DNA from 4 places in the Psychromonas ingrahamii 37 genome. Region 2 is predicted to be linked to each of the others. Evidence: predicted binding sites of a transcription regulator. Region 2 holds the regulator's gene; each other region holds the start of a gene.
What was found. The regulator LexA, encoded in region 2, represses DNA repair genes until DNA is damaged. The targets are predictions, from matches to a motif close to TACTGTATNNNNATACAGTA.
Positions count from the first base shown of each region.

Region 1: a site for LexA is predicted at 3,238-3,257, ahead of PING_RS11445 (YebG family protein). Genes of this name have one in related genera too.
Region 3: a site for LexA is predicted at 1,426-1,445, ahead of PING_RS11515 (SulA-like leucine-rich domain-containing protein). Genes of this name have one in related genera too.
Region 4: a site for LexA is predicted at 1,500-1,519, ahead of recN (DNA repair protein RecN). Genes of this name have one in related genera too.

Region 1 is NC_008709.1:2,702,014-2,706,179, reverse strand. Features, by position in the region: gene PING_RS11460 (MlaD family protein) at 1-1,938, opposite strand, end outside; gene PING_RS11455 (paraquat-inducible protein A) at 1,938-2,561, opposite strand; gene PING_RS11450 (paraquat-inducible protein A) at 2,551-3,147, opposite strand; gene PING_RS11445 (YebG family protein) at 3,285-3,548, shown strand; gene thrS (threonine--tRNA ligase) at 3,749-4,166, shown strand, end outside.
Region 2 is NC_008709.1:139,104-143,269, forward strand. Features, by position in the region: gene PING_RS00600 (type II secretion system protein M) at 1-19, shown strand, start outside; gene PING_RS00605 (type II secretion system protein N) at 57-809, shown strand; gene lexA (transcriptional repressor LexA) at 939-1,568, shown strand; gene PING_RS00615 (SCO family protein) at 1,663-2,301, shown strand; gene PING_RS00620 (MATE family efflux transporter) at 2,508-3,806, shown strand; gene PING_RS00625 (GNAT family N-acetyltransferase) at 3,949-4,166, opposite strand, start outside.
Region 3 is NC_008709.1:2,716,457-2,720,622, reverse strand. Features, by position in the region: gene PING_RS11525 (PA4780 family RIO1-like protein kinase) at 1-480, shown strand, start outside; gene PING_RS11520 (YaeP family protein) at 684-884, opposite strand; gene PING_RS11515 (SulA-like leucine-rich domain-containing protein) at 994-1,404, opposite strand; gene purT (formate-dependent phosphoribosylglycinamide formyltransferase) at 1,590-2,780, opposite strand; gene rdgC (recombination-associated protein RdgC) at 3,220-4,128, opposite strand.
Region 4 is NC_008709.1:1,143,074-1,147,239, reverse strand. Features, by position in the region: gene grpE (nucleotide exchange factor GrpE) at 1-341, opposite strand, end outside; gene nadK (NAD(+) kinase) at 557-1,456, shown strand; gene recN (DNA repair protein RecN) at 1,571-3,247, shown strand; gene lolB (lipoprotein insertase outer membrane protein LolB) at 3,687-4,166, shown strand, end outside.

The DNA of each region.
Region 1 (4,166 bases), 2.0 Mb from region 2:
CGTGGGGGTGGTTGCCTGTTTCTGGTTATTAAAAAGTTTGTATTTACCATTACTGTGTTTATTGTCGATCTCCCGATGGCCCGGACCCACCGCAATTCCGCCTGCGGCAATGGCTAATAAAGACTCGGCTTGTATTTTCAAACCGCTAAGACCGGCTTCCGCACTAAAACCACTGATGTTCCAAAAGACACTCTGATCATTGATAAGATGTTTATATTGTCCTTTAATGCTGAGGGTGGTCTGCATTAAACCTGAATTATCAATAGAAAAACCACTCACTTCGCCAATCGGCAATTTTCTATAATAAACTGGAGAGCCTTCGCTCACAGAGGGTAATTCTCTGCTTAAAAGGTGAACAATGCCAGGTTGGCTGAAAACATTAAGGCCCATTTTTACTAGTGCCTTTGAGGGGTATAATCTAAATAGTTGATCTTTATTTAAAAATGCAACCGTGTGTGATTGATTAACCGGTTTTTTATTATACAAGCCTATGCCACCAGAAATTAAATTTTCAAGGGGGGTAGATTGAACCTCTATCCCTTTTAATGACGCGTTGAAATTTACCCCGTTGAGCAGATAAAATTGGCTGTTTTTATTAATTAGATAGTGATACTGCTGGTCAATATCAATGTGGACCGCGATAAACCCAGCCTTTTCTGAAAAATCTAAAGCCGTTATTTTCCCTATTTTTAGCCCTTGATAAGTAATGGGGGCTTCCGGGTTTAGTCCGGTAGCATCTTCGGTTAATACCAGCAGAGAAAGGACCGAAGCTTTCGCGGGCGCTGCCTGCTGAATAAGAAAACGTGTGGATTTTTTACGGTGGCTTAATTGGTTTTTTTCAACGGGTTGAAAAGCAATATAATCCCCTTTAATGACATTGCCAATATTTTTTATTTTTGCAAAGGTGAATGATGTCTGCTCAATCCAAAATTGTGATCCGTCAGTGATCAATTCACTAAACTGAGGGTTAATAAGCGCCGAGACAACAAACTGCTGATCCTTTATAGAATATTGAATATCCGTTATTCTGCCAATACCAAAACCTTTAAATAAAATGCCGGCGCCATTTGGTAAGTTATTGATTTTATTTGTAATTAGCTCTATAGAGAGCCCTGTTTTACTGTCATCAATATTATTAAATAATTGAAATTGAGCCTCGTTTTTAAGTGTTTCACCGTCCTCAGGTGAGGAAAAGGTAATACCGCCTGCAATTAAGGAAGTGATGCTATTGAGGGATATATCGATACCTGCTGGTGAGACATTGGCGCTTAACCCGCTAATATTCCAAAATTTACTGTTATTTTTAACCAGATGTTTATATTCACCATCAACAAATGCGCTAATATTGACAGTTTTTCCTGATTGCTCTAAACGGATCGCGGCAACTTCACCCACTTTAATATTCCTGTAGAATAATGGTGTCCCGACATTAATAGAATCCGCATTGTCACTTTGTAGATTAATGAGCCGTGCGTTTTCAGGAATGTTAATGGGCTGCTCTGTTTGTGCTATAAAATTAGTTGTATACTCCCCTTCACCACGTTGCAGATTAATATAACTACCAGAAAAAAGGGTATCTAAACCGGTTATGGAAGTGAGTGACGCTTTGGGTGAAACCAACCAAAATTTGGTGTTCTTACGGAGCATAAATTTGGCGTGAGATTCAATTTCTGCAATAATATTCACACCGCTGGTGGCATCCAACTCCACTTTTTTGACAGTACCAATGATCACGCCTTTGTAATGCAGTTTCGTTTTATCAACTATGATGCTTTCCGCATGTTCAAAGTGTATTTTAATGGTCGTATTAGCATGGGTTATATTTTGAAATAAAAACCAGGCACCCAAAAGTGCAGCAACTGCAGGAAGAAACCAGATGGGCGATATTGTTTGTGACTTGAGGATTGTTGCCTCTGTCATTGAATCTTGTTCGTTCATTATTTTTTAGCATCCCAAATTAAACGCGTATCAAAACTGTTTGCAGCAAAGAGGGTGGTTAACACCACTATAGTGAATGAAGAGGCCGCTATTCCCGGATAAACAGAGAGTAACTGCCCTTTATCAAATACCGCCACCATAATTGAAATAACAAAAAGATCTAATATTGACCATTTTCCTATCCAATCCACTGTCTTAAATATCCAAAGTTGTTTTTTATGGCTAAAGCGCCATCGGTATTGTATGGCAAGCAGGATAAAAGTTAATGCCATTATTTTAAAAATAGGGACCACTATTGAAGCAATAAAAACGACAATTGCAATCGTTAGCATATCACTTTCAATTAAGCTTAATATCCCGGAGAAAATAGTATCGGGGTAAAGTATATTATTTTTTAATAAATAAGTAATAGGGTATAAATTAGCGGGAAAAATAAAGATGGCGGAGGTTATTAAAAATGCCCAGGTTTTTTGCAAACTGTTTTTGTTGCGCACAGAAATAGGGCTTAAACAGACAGGGCAGCGGGTCTGCTCTGTTTTATAGGGCGAGTGATTTCCGCAAACTTTACAAAGTTGCAGCCCCTGTTTAAAACCTGTTTGTCCTGCTATTGGATTACTTGCCATTGATATAACGCTCCCAATAAGCATGATTGCTATAATTACTGATAATCGTCATATCAAGTAGCAGCAGGGTAATAAAAAAATAGACACCAGAGCCAAAATATAAATCTGCATAATTCATCAATTTAAAAATAGCGACTATTAAGCTAATCATATAGACCTCCAGCATTGACCAATGAATCAAAGAGTGCGTGATATATAACACTTTTGGCATATAGGTTGGGAAGTAATTATAGGTTAAGCATGCACTGCTAAAGGCAATACATGAAAGTAATAATGTGGGGGCTATGACAGCACAAAATAACACGGCAGCGGATACAACGGGTGCATTATCAAGCATCATTAACGCGCCCTGCAATAAATTTGTGTCCTCAGTAATCCCCAGTAAATTGACTGAAATTAACGGGAAATAAAAAGCCGGGACTATTACCAGTAATGCGGTTAAAGAGAGAGCAAGCAACACCGACGGCCTGCACTTGGTATTTTTATATATTGGACCCCCGCAACGGCAGCATTTAGCCACGTAGTTTACAGGCACGCGGGAAACATTTGAAACCATATCACAATGCCGGCAGATTATTGTTTTCATTGAATAAATTCATATTATTATTTAGTTAATGGGAAAGATAGCAAACAAACGTGTATTTAACAAAAATTTGCAATCTTAGCGTGATTTTAGTACTGTATAAAAATACATGAATAAGTTCACATTTTAAAGAGGCCGCCGTGACAATAATCATAAAATACATTGTAGAAAGAAAAGGGGTTGAAAAAATGACCTTTACCAGTAAAAAAGAAGCCGATGCATACGATAAAATGTTAGACAGTGCGGATCAACTCGCGGAATTTATTGGCGCTAGTACAATAACGCTTGATGATCAGCAATTGGAAGAGTTAGGTTTATACCTTGCCAGTAATAAAGAGGCTGTAATGAGTTTATTTAAAGGTAATAGCTTTACTCCCGAGGAGAAAGTAAAAAAAAATAACTAACAGATTCGGTTGGCAAAGGTTGTCATTCGCCCCTAACTTATCAGTATTTTAATCTTCAATGCAGCCCCTATTAAACGCTACTTTTCGAACCTTGGAAATTGGCGCTTTTAATGAGCGTTATATTCCTTTAAAATGCGCATCTTATTTATCAATTATACAAATGCTTTTTGGTTGGAAGCATCACTGTGAGGAAATACAGCATGCCCATTATTACTCTACCCGACGGTAATCAACGTCAATTCGATAACACTACCTCAATAATGGAAATCGCTGCCGATATCGGCCCCGGTCTTGCCAAAGCATGTATTGCCGGACGTGTTGACGGTCAGTTAGTTGATGCATGTGATCCTATTGAGAAAGATGCTAATATTGCCATTATTACCGCAAAAGATGACCAAGGTTTAGAAATTTTACGTCACTCATGTGCGCATCTTTTAGGGCATGCCATTAAGCAGCTTTATCCTAATGCTAAGATGGCTATTGGTCCGACGATTGAAAATGGCTTTTATTACGATATTGATCTTGATGTCACGATCAATGATGATGAATTGGCAAAAATTGCTAAGCGTATGAACGAATTAGTGAAAACTAATTATACTGTGGTTAAAGAAAAAGTTT
Region 2 (4,166 bases):
CCTTTCCCTTGGGTATTAAATCATGCCTTTAACTCTGCCAAAGAGATCCCATCTTCATGAAAATTAAGTTTATTATATTCTTTGTATCTTTTTATCTGGTCGCGTTGCTTGCCACCTTACCGGCAACTGCATTATTGCGTTTTATCCCTCAAAACACGGGGCTCCAGATTGCCGGTGTTTCCGGCTCTGCATGGCAGGGCGAAGCCGCGTTATTATCCTATAACAAAAAACTTAACCTGCAGCGCGTCTCATGGGATGTAGATTGGTTCGCATTGGCTGCTTTGCAGATTAAACTGAATGTTAAATTTAACAATGGTCAGAATGCCATGTCAGGAAAAGGTTTTGTTAAATTAGGTCTTTCCGGGCTGGCGATTGAAAATGTGTTGCTTGATTTAAGTGCTCAGGAATTGCTCTCCTATGCAGATTTACCCATTCCTGTTGAAGCATCGGGCGATATTACCCTGGTAATAAAAGAGGCATCACAGGGTGAACCCTATTGCGATACATTGGATGGTTTTTTTGTTTGGAAAAATGCTGGGATCAACAGTGATCTTGGTAAAATAGATTTAACCACTATGAACATTAATTTGAGTTGTGATAAGGGTAATGCAGTGGCTATTTTGCAGCAGGAATCAGAACAGCTAAGCAGCAACATTAATATCTTATTGCAGCAAGGTGGTGCTTACCGGCTAGTCGGAACAGTTAAAGGCAGTAATAAACTTAGTCCTGACATAAATCAGGCACTCTCCTTTTTGGGGCCAAAAGATGCTTCTGGTGCTACTGTAGTGCGCTTTAATGGCCGTTTGTAGAGATGCTTAAAGCAGGAAAAAATTATTTGTGATGGATTGACTCAAAAATATTGTTTGGAACTAGATTAACTCCATGTATGAATATACACTGTTCATGTTTACAGTTAAATTTAGCGTGGAGATTAAATAATGAAAGAGCTAACCAAGCGTCAAAATGAAGTATTGGATGTGATCAAAGATCAAATATTAAAGACGGGAATGCCTCCTACACGAGTTGAATTAGCTAAGATCCTTGGTTTTCGAAGCGCTAATGCAGCAGAAGAGCACCTTAAAGCTTTAGCGCGTAAAGGTGCGATTGAAATTTTAGCAGGCACATCTCGTGGAATCCGTCTTTTGGGTGAGCATCAACATAATGAAAAAGCGCACCAGGACGGATTGCCTCTTATTGGTCAAGTCGCTGCAGGTGAACCGATTTTAGCTCAGCAGCATATTGAAACCTATTATGATGTTGATCCTGCTTTATTTCACCCTAGTGCTGATTTTTTACTGCGAGTGCAGGGTGAAAGCATGAAAGATATCGGTATTATGGATGGTGATCTGCTGGCTGTACATAAAACCCAAGATATCAAAAACGGGCAAGTGGTCATCGCCCGTGTTGAAGATGATGTAACAGTCAAACGTTTTTATCGAGAAGGCCGCCAGGTGATATTAAAAGCAGAAAACAATGATTTTGGTCCGATTAAAATAGACCTTGCATATCAATCTTTTGATATCGAAGGGATAGCCGTTGGTGTCATTCGAACAGCAGATTGGATGTAATGTCAGCTGTTTTATTTACAGTCTGGCTGTAGTATGAATTGAGCACATTTACCCTCTTTAGATAAGATGATTTTTAATTTAACGGGTTATTGAAATGAAAAAAATATTACTCTTTATAATGCCGTTCTTTCTGTTGTTCTTTCTATTATTAGGACGAGCACAGTTTAAAAATGACTTAACTCAGAATGAATCTTTAATTTTATTTAAAGAAGGTAAAAGTTTAATCGATTTTTCCTTTGATGTGGCAGGAGGTGAACATTTTACTAATCAAGATTTACAAGGAAAATGGACACTTTTCTTTATTGGTTACACTTTTTGTCCTGATATCTGTCCAACGACCTTAGCGCATCTTGATAGTGTTTACCCAAAATTAACAGCACAACCCTATGACGATATACAAATTGTATTTGTCTCGGTTGATCCAAACCGTGATAAAGCCGAGGAATTAGCGGAATATGTACATTACTTTAATTCCGAATTTATAGGTGTGACGAGTACGCACAAACAGCTATGGCCTGTTGTACAAAATTTAGGGTTGATTTACAGCATTGTGGACCAGGGAGTGGGAGATCCCTATTATTTGGTGGATCACAGTGCTTCAATTGTATTAATTAATCCCAAAGGTGAGCATCACGCCTCTTTTCAAGCGACAATAAATGCAGAAGGCATCTTCAGTGTGAAGATGGACTTAATGGTAGAAAACATCCATCAAATGTATAAAAACTGGCATTAAAGCAAATCCACTGGGTAAGTGGTTTATCTTTCTAGCATTGAGTTTATGGATATAATTTTAATCTGAGTGATGCGGATAGCTGTTTTTATCTTTGCATGAGTTATGCAAAGCGCTCACTGTGTTTACAATTGAGTATTTTTATCATGATAAAATCCCCCCTTTTCAATTTAACTATCCACCAGAAAATATTCGCAATTGCATTTCCGATGATGATTTCAAATATTAGCGTGCCATTACTTGGCCTTGTTGATACGGCCGTGATTGGGCATATGCCGGAATCATACTACTTAGCGGGAGTCGCAGTAGGCTCGATGATTGTGACGCTTATTTTCTGGATGCTGGGTTTTTTAAGAATGTCGACCACCGGATTAGTCGCACAGGCTTATGGAGCGGGTGATCATCAGCAAATTATTCGCTTGTTGTTACAAGCTATTCTAGTCGCTTTGTTGTTAGCTATTGCCATTTTACTCTTACAAAAACCTTTGATTATATTGGCCTTAAAATTTATTGAGGGTAGTGAGCAAGTTCTTTTTTATGCACAGTTATATTTTAATATCCGTATTTGGAGCGCGCCAGCAGCTTTGATTAATATGGCGTTATTAGGTTGGTTACTGGGTATGCAAAATGCCAAAGTACCTATGTTTTTACTGATTATTAGCAATGCCATCAATATTGGTTTAGACGTATTATTTGTGGTGTTTTTGGATTGGGGAGTTGCAGGAGTGGCCTGGGCATCTCTATTCGCTGATTATATTTCTTTATTGTGCGGTTTATTACTTGTTAAAAATCACATTAAGCCTTTTTATAAACAGGGAGATTTACTTAAATTAAGTAAACAACTTAGCGATTTAAATTCTCTTAAAAAATTTATTTTATTGAACCGTGATATATTTATTCGCACTTTATGTATACAAGTCACCTTTGCGTTTATGACGATTCAGGGGGTTAAATTGGGAGATGCTGTTGTTTCTGCAAATTTAGTGTTGATGCATTTTCTATTACTTATCTCTTTTTCTATGGATGGTCTTGCTTATGCAGCCGAAGCACTTGTCGGGAAAAGTATCGGTACACGTTGTTTAATAAAATTAAAAGAAAGTGTTTATGTCACTTTATTTTGGTCGGTTATTTTTAGCTTATTGCAGCTCCTGTTATTTTACGTTTATGGGCAGTGGATTATTGCGCAGATAACATCGATTGAAAGTGTGCAAAAAGAGGCGCTCAGCTATTTGCCCTGGTTAGTTATTATTCCGATAACATCAGTATTAGGTTTTATTTTTGATGGGATTTTTATCGGTATGACACGTGCCAAGGAGATGCGTAATAGTCTTATTTTTTCTCTTTTGCTGGTCTATTTCCCCGTTTGGTTTCTATTTTCAGAACAGGGTAACCACGCCTTGTGGATAGCAATGAATGCTTTTATGCTTGCCCGCGGATTAAGCCTTGCATGGATTTATAGGCAACTTAGTAAAAAAGACCAACTAATACCAAAAGAACTAAAAAGGTGATTACTTTTGCTGGTTAAAATCATTGATCACTTCATTAATTCTTTTGGTATGATCCGCTAGCCCCTTTTAGCTTTTATTAAATCACAATGTCGAGCGGTTAGGGCTAGTTGAGCCATCAGTAATCTTTAATTTAAGCTTATTGTTAATATAAAGATTTAGTCCAAAACAGCGCACTGCCACATTTTGGATCTAGTACATAATCAGAGTAACCTAATTTGCTATAGGCATTTTTTGCAATAGTATTACCTTCTAACACCTCAAGAGTGATTTTACAGCAATCGCGAAGCTTTGCGATCTCCTCTATTTTTTTAAATAATAATGATGTTAGACCCTGCCCTCTAAAATCTTGATAGACAACAA
Region 3 (4,166 bases), 2.0 Mb from region 2:
ACTGACGAAGAGGGGTTTGCCGCGCCACGTCTTAATGATGTCAGTATGCCCGAAGAGCAAGCATTAGATGACCATTTGGAAATTATGAATTATGTTGTTCGCATGTTGAATATTGGCATTATTCACGGTGACTTATCAGAATTTAATGTGTTAGTTGATGAGTGGGGACCTGTGATTATCGATTTACCTCAAGCCATTGACGCAGCCGGAAATAACAATGCCAAACGAATGTTATTTCGCGATGTTAATAATATGACCGCTTATTATGCACAATTTGCCCCGGCGCTGAAAGACAGCAAGTATGCCGAAGAAATCTGGGCCTTATATGAAGCAGGTGAGTTGAAAAATGATGTTGTGCTAACGGGCTTATTTGCTGAAAGCAATGAAATAACCGATGTCGATAATATTCTAAGTGAAATCAGCGCGGCACGTGAAGAGGAAGAAGATCGTATCGCCCGTATGCTTGAGGTTGAAGTATAACAGTTTAGTTGAGTCCCTTTGATAGGACGTTTACGCTATCGCTTTTAGGTTATGAAGATCCTAAAATCAAGTTATTGAAAAATGGTGATTATCTATTATTATCGCCATTTTTTTAAACAGATATCGGCTTAAGTTAATATTTCCCACCCCTGAAAGCTTCTCACTTTCTCAGGTTAACTTATCTTATTCCTGACCACTATTTTTTAATCGTCTTTATAATCACTGAGTGACAGGTTTGCAGCCGCATAAGCAGCCTCTTCTCTAACATTTTCCGGTAAATCTTTATTAGCCGCAATTCTGTCTAGAGTGTTAATTGCACAAGTAATCGCTTTTGGCACATAAGCGGCATTGCCGCTGCCGATAAGATTAATTAATTTTTTGGTTTTTTCACAGTAGTGGTACATATTAATGCTGCCTATTCGATAAAATTGTCAGCATTATAACCCCAAATTATTTGAATCTGAATCTGCATCTTCAAGTCGTTCGGGTATAACAAATTTTAGGACGTTGAGATTATTGTTTACAGTAAACAAAGCAGTTTGTTTTACTTGTCTGGCAATAACCCTGTAATTCAGCCTGTAGTGTTTTATCAATTTCACTTAACCAGGTTATAACGGTTGAATAGTTATTACTTTGCAGTGTGCTTTTAAGCAGCGTAAGTGAATCTTTTACCCTATGGGCATCAAGGGTGAGCACGCGACTTTTATGAATACCTGAGCGTTGTAAAAAACTAAAATTAGGCTTACCGGGAGGGGCGATAAATAATATCCAACGTTGATCCTGATCATTGTTCATATGTGCCAATAATGCGTGATAGTTGGCTAAATTATAACTGACATTGACGTGGTTTTTGCGGCTTAAGTGTAGTGATTTATTATTTTCTGATTTTATTTTATTTTTGGCTTGCATGCAGTTAGATAACATATAAACACCTGTATTTAAAAACACTGTATAAAACAACAGTAATGGTGATTGTGTTATTTTTCAAGTTTTTTATGCTGAAGTTGTGTTTTTTTTAAGCGCTGGCTGTGTTTGGAGAGAAAAAAGACATAAAAAAAGGTAACTAAAGTTACCTTTAAATACTGACAACAAAATTTTAGCAGCGTTACTTAATAAATAATATTAACTTTATTCGAGACAGTCTTGGCATTATCAACGGCTTCTTCAACTGTTTCACCACGTGCAATGGCGACACCTAAACGTCGCTGACCATTGATATCTGGTTTGGCAAATAGTCGAATTTGCGCACCGGCGACGCTGCCGAGTGCTTGATCTAGGTTGGTAAATTTAATATCATCGGATAGACCATTGCCTAAAATAACACTCGATGCGCAGGGGCCATATTGAATAATACGACCAATAGGAAAACCTAAAATGGCACGAACATGTAACGCAAATTCTGAAGCATCCTGTGAAACTAAGGTAACTAATCCGGTATCGTGCGGGCGAGGGGAGACTTCGCTAAAATAAACCTGATCGCCTTTGACAAAAAACTCCATACCAAATAAACCATATCCACCTAGTTCAGTGACTATTTTTTTGGCGATATTCTGTGCCTTCTGCAGCGCCACCGTTGACATTGCTTGTGGTTGCCAGGATTCGCGGTAATCACCATTTTCCTGACGATGACCAATAGGGTCACAGAAATGAGTACCATCAACGGCATTCACTGTTAATAGCGTGATTTCATAATCAAAGGGCACAAAACCCTCAATAATGATACGACCTTCACCACTACGACCGCCAACTTGAGAATAGGTCCATGCATTGTCTAAATCGGCAGCGCTTTTTACAATACTTTGGCCCTTACCTGAACTGCTCATAACGGGTTTAATCACACAAGGTTTGCCTATTTTCTCGATCGCAGATAAATATTCTTCTTTGCTGTCTGCAAATATATAGGGTGATGTTTTTATTCCTAAGGTTTCAGCAGCGAGGCGGCGAATACCTTCTCTGTCCATAGTCAATTTTGCGGCACGGGCTGTGGGTACTACATTAAAACCTTCTGCTTCTAAGGCAAGTAATGTATCCGTGGCGATGGCTTCTACTTCAGGGATAATAAAATCAGGCTTTTCGGCTCGAATAATTGTCGCTAATTTTTCGCCATCCAGCATACTAACAACATGGGATGAATGCGCGACTTGCATTGCAGGCGCATTTTCATAACTATCTGCCGCAATCACTTCAATACCAAAGCGTTGCAGTTCAATTGCCACTTCTTTACCCAGTTCTCCAGATCCTAAAAGAAGGGCTTTTGTCGCACTATTAGCCTTTGCACTGCCAAAAATTGAAACACTCATATTATTCGACTCATTGAAAATTTTAAGGGATTGTAAGCGAAGATATTAACAGATTTTTTCATTTTTTGAGGAACAAAGATAAAAAACCTTCGATATTTTTGAGAAGAATATCAAAGGTATTTAGGGGCTGTTGACCTTTCGTGTACATTTTTGCAGCAATTTGTGCGTGCTTTATACAAGGCAGAGCTTGCGCGGTGTAGTTATTCTACATAAGCAGGCTATAACGCAGTAAAAAGTGCCCACAAATGTTGCCCTTCGGGTTCATCTAAAAGCGTCCTGCGTTATTTGTCGTTTACATAGAATAACTATGTGAACGATGCATTCCTTGCTCAGAACACTTTTATATTGAAAAAAATTCGTACTCGAATGGTCAACAGACCCTCTTTTCAGGTGAGGCAGAGAGGCAATTTACCTGTAACCGAATGCTGTCTATTTTTTATTAAAGGCTTTGCTCGCCACCAAAAGCCGCTAGCACAGCCGGAATGAGCTGTTTAATTTCTCCCGTCATCAGGGCAAAGTCAGCATCGAAGCGAGCCGCAAAATCATCTTTATCGATATCTTCATTTTGTTCCTGCAATACATCGGCAAACTTAATGCGTTTAAGCGCAAATTCTTCGCCAATAATAAATGAGATACTGTCAGCCCAGCACAGGGCTAATTTAGTCACAAATTTATCAGCTGATAAATGGTTTTTTATTTCATCGGATAATAAGTCCTGCTGTTTACAGCGAATAATACCGCCACCTTCTAATGCCGAACATAATTCGGCCTCATCTTCTAATGCAAAGTTAGCGGGGATATTACCCTCGGTTAACCAATCGGTCATAATCACATCTGCCTGGTTTTTAAGCTGGATAGGGACAATGGGCAAACTGCCTAATGTTTTACGCAGTAATGAAATAAGCTCCTCGGCCTTACGGGTACTGGATGCGTCAACATATAACATATCTGATTCTGAATCGATCCAGGCAAAGGTTTGTGAAGTACGACTAAATGCCCGTGGTAACAACTGCATGACAATCTCTTCTTTTAGACTGTCTTTTTCTTTTTTCTTCAGTGCGCGGCCCTGTTCAAGTTCAATCGCTTCCACGCGTTCATTCAGTTGATCTTTAATGACCCCTGCAGGTAACATCTTTTCCTCTTTTTTTAAGCAAATCAGAATTTGCTTGCCTGCAATGTGAGTATACATTGAGCCTGATTTTCCCATCGGGAAGACCCAGCCTAGTTTCGAAATATCCTGGCTGCCACAGGGTTTAAATTTAAATTCTTCAAGATTTCTTTCTAATGTATCAATGTCTTGTTCAAGGGGGCGGGTAAAACGATAAACTTGTAGGTTTTTGAAAAACATGTAATGCACCTTTAGTGATAGAGAGTTAGTCCTAAATG
Region 4 (4,166 bases), 1.0 Mb from region 2:
GCCATTTCTAAACTGTCGATCACGGGTAATAAACCATCAGCAAATTTAACCAGTGCAAATTTGTGTGCTTTCTGAACATCTTGAGCGGCAATCCGACGTGCATTTACCACATCAGCTTGGGCACGGGCAACATCAGCCTGCTGATCGACAATCTGTTGCTCTGCAAGTGCTAATTTTTTATTCAGTACTTCAATCATATTTAAGTCTTCGTTAGAGGCTTCAGCCTCTTCTTGTGGTTGTGCAGATTCATCATTTTCAACTAGCTCGGCTTCAACTTCTTCTACTACAACTTGCTCAGCTTCAACTTGTTCTTCTGGAATAGTTTTTTTGTCTTCCGTCATGCTTTTATCCTAATCAATTAAAGATTTAAATTTTTATATACTCTATTATGGGGATTACAATTATAGTTTCAAGCCTGTTGTGAGGATATGAATAAATTATTCTCCTCTTTAGCGACCAATAAATCGTAACAAATTGACCTGAAAGAAAATAATTACTGCTAGAACATTATATCAGGTTATCCTTTAACTATAATATTAACTAATAAAGGAACTCTATGGGTGCCCAGCACGACAATTTAATTGAATTTAAAACGATTGGTTTGATTGCCAAAACTCAACATCCCGATGCTAAACTGACATTATTAGCTTTATATCGTTTTTTGAAAGCTAAAGGCGTAAAGCTGGTCGTTGATCAGCGCATCGCCGATGAACTTCCTATGAATGGATTCGACCGCGCGGACTTGGTTGGTATCGGAAGCCGTTGTGATTTAGCGATAGTGATAGGTGGAGATGGTTACATGCTTGGCGCTGCCCGTGTATTGTCACGTTTTGACATTGCTGTTATTGGTGTAAACCGGGGTAACTTAGGCTTTTTAACGGATCTTGATCCGGATAATTTTGAGCAGCCATTAGAGCAAGTATTATTAGGTAATTACCAAATAGAAAAACGTTTTTTATTAGAAGCGCAAGTACATCGCCATGGCGATATGAAAAGCTCCAATACTGCAGTTAATGAAGCTGTTTTACATCCAGATAAAATTGCGCATATGCTTGAATTTGAAGTCTATGTAAACGATGACTTCATGTTGAATCAACGCGCTGACGGTCTAATTATTGCAACACCAACGGGTTCAACAGCATACTCTCTATCAGGGGGTGGCCCAATTTTAACGCCAAATTTAGATGCCATTAGTCTGTTACCTATGTTCCCCCATACATTAAATAGCCGCCCCATTGTTATTGACGCTAATAGTTGTGTGCGTTTGAAAATTGCACAATCGAATAAAAGTGAAATGCAAATAAGCTGTGACAGCCATGTAAATTTATCCGTTCTACCTGGGGATGAAATAATAATCAAAAAAAGCCAAGATCAATTAAAATTAGTTCACCCAAAAAACTATAACTATTTCCATGTCTTACAAAATAAATTGGGGTGGGGCAATAAGCTTTATTAACTGGTCAGAAAAAAATAGAAGAAAATTCAACACATCTCATCTTTACTGTTTAAAAAAACAGTATTAGACTGTGCAAATAAACAGTGTTAATACTCAGTCTTTGGGATGTAAATTATGCTTAGCCACTTAACTATTCAACATTTTGCCATTGTTCAATTTTTAGAATTAGAATTTCACCAAGGCATGACGACCATCACAGGTGAAACCGGTGCTGGTAAATCCATTGCTATTGACGCGCTGGGTTTGTGCCTTGGTGATCGCGCCGATGCCAATATGATAAGGGTTGGCACTGAACAGGCTGAAGTGAATGCCCGTTTTACCTTAAATGATACCCCTCACGCAAAAAGCTGGTTAAAAAAAAACGATCTTGAAGATTCCCCAAGTGATAATGCGGAGTGTTTATTACGCCGAATTATTACCAAAGAAGGCCGTTCGCGCGCTTATATTAATGGCACCCCAGTCCCGCTCTCACAGCTTAAAAGTCTGGGACAATTACTGGTTAATATTCACGGTCAGCACGCCCACCAAAGCCTTCTGAAAAATGATATTCAACTTTCTGTTGTCGATGAATATGCAGGACATCATCTATTATTACAAAAAGTGAAAGATACCTATCAAGGCTGGCACTTCCTTAATAAGCAACTCAAGCAGCAACAACTTAATCAGCAAGAAAAACAGGCTAGCAAACAGTTGCTTGAATACCAAATTGAAGAGTTAGATGCCTTTGCGCTCGCTGAAGATGAGTTTCAAGAGATAGAGCAGGAGCATAAACGTTTAGCCAATAGCGGTGCTTTATTAACCATGTGCCAAATTAGCCTTTCACAGTTAAGCGAAGGAGAAGAGTTTGATGCCTTGAGCCTATTGCGTAAAACGGTTTCTGCACTTGAGCATCAGGTAGATAACGATCCTTCACTAAGGGCTATTCTTGAAAGCTTACAGGAAGCCATTATCCCAATCGAAGATGCCAGTTATGAACTGCGTCATTTTAGTGACAACTTAGAACTTGATCCTGAACATTTCCAACAATTAGAAACGCGCATGAGTGAAGCGTTATCTTTAGCCCGTAAGCACCAAGTTCAACCTGAGTTTCTTTTCGAGCATCACCAAAAATTAAACAAAGAATACCAAGCGTTAAATGATTGTAATGCGCAAATAGAACAACTTATTATCGACTTAGAAGAGGCTGAACTCAATTATTTCCAGCAGGCAAATAAACTCAGTCAAAGCCGTTTTCGTTACAGTAAAAAGTTAAGTAAAAAGATCACCGCAAGTATCCAACAACTTAATATGGAAGAGGGAATATTCGAAGTATCCTTAACCCAAGCAAGTCGCAATACATTGAGTCCCTTGGGGATAGACAGTATTGAATTTAAAGTAGCAACAAACGCAGGACAACCCCTACAGGATTTAGGTAAAGTCGCTTCAGGAGGTGAATTATCGCGTATTGGTTTGGCCATTCAAGTAATCATTAGCCAACGCGTTTCTACACCAACACTGATTTTTGATGAAGTTGATGCAGGGATCAGTGGCGCGACAGCGACCGTCGTTGGGAAATCATTACGTAGTCTGGGTGAGAATACGCAAATATTTTGTGTGACGCATTTACCGCAAGTAGCAGGTAATGGTCATCAACAGATGTTTGTTAATAAACAAAGTGATGGTAAAACCACGAATACCACTATGTTTAAACTAAATCCTGAAGATCGTATCAGTGAATTAGCAAGGTTATTAGGCGGAGACCGTATCACTGAACACACATTAGCGAATGCACAGGAATTATTAGTTCAATAAATCAATATGCTTGTGTGCTTGTGTGCTTGTGTGCTTGACCAGGCAGTGTTGTTTCGCTGCCTTTTGGTCTAAAATTATTTTTTAAATAAAGGTGCAGGTAAAACAACGGCATATTGAACTATCAAGCGATATCTCTGCCTATTTTAAACAATCTACGTGAATGCGTAGGCGTGTAAATCAATGATACAGTTAATATTTCCGTCTCCGCATGAAAATAATTTTTACTCTCTCTGCAGCAATCACTTTTGAATGGTTATTAGAAATTAGTCTGGCAGAATTGATTATATTATAAAGATAAGTTTTTTGTGCTTTATTATCTTTTTTTAAATAAAACGCTTTGCTCGCTTTGTTTTTAAATAAAAATAAACCTGTCTTTATTTTTATGACTGGTTAGTATTATTTATTTACCTATTTATTTACCTAAGTGGTTTTATTAAACATGAAAACATTCCTTCCCTGCCTCTTTTTTCTTCTAATACTTGTTGGTTGTGCGCAAAGACCAACACCTCCCGCAACCAAGACTGCGGATTGGGCAGCACATCAACAACAGCTTAATGACTTAACCGATTGGTCTCTGCGCGGAAAAATAGCCATTATTACACCTGAAAACCGTCATAGCCTGAATATTTACTGGCAGCAAAGCGGCGACAATTTTCATATTACATTAACCAGCTTTCTAGGATCGACTATTTTAGATGTCAAAAAGACAGCACTGAGCACTCGAATAATTGACGATCAAGGTAAAATTTATTTTGGTAAAAATACGCAGACACTAATGACTCGATTGTCAGGGATTGAGTTACCCGTAGAAGTTTTACAACAATGGATTAAAGGCAATCCGATTGGTGCTGTTTATCAGCTTAATGAAAATAATCAGTTAGTGAGCCTGACCGGGCAAGATAACAAAAATGAGAACTGG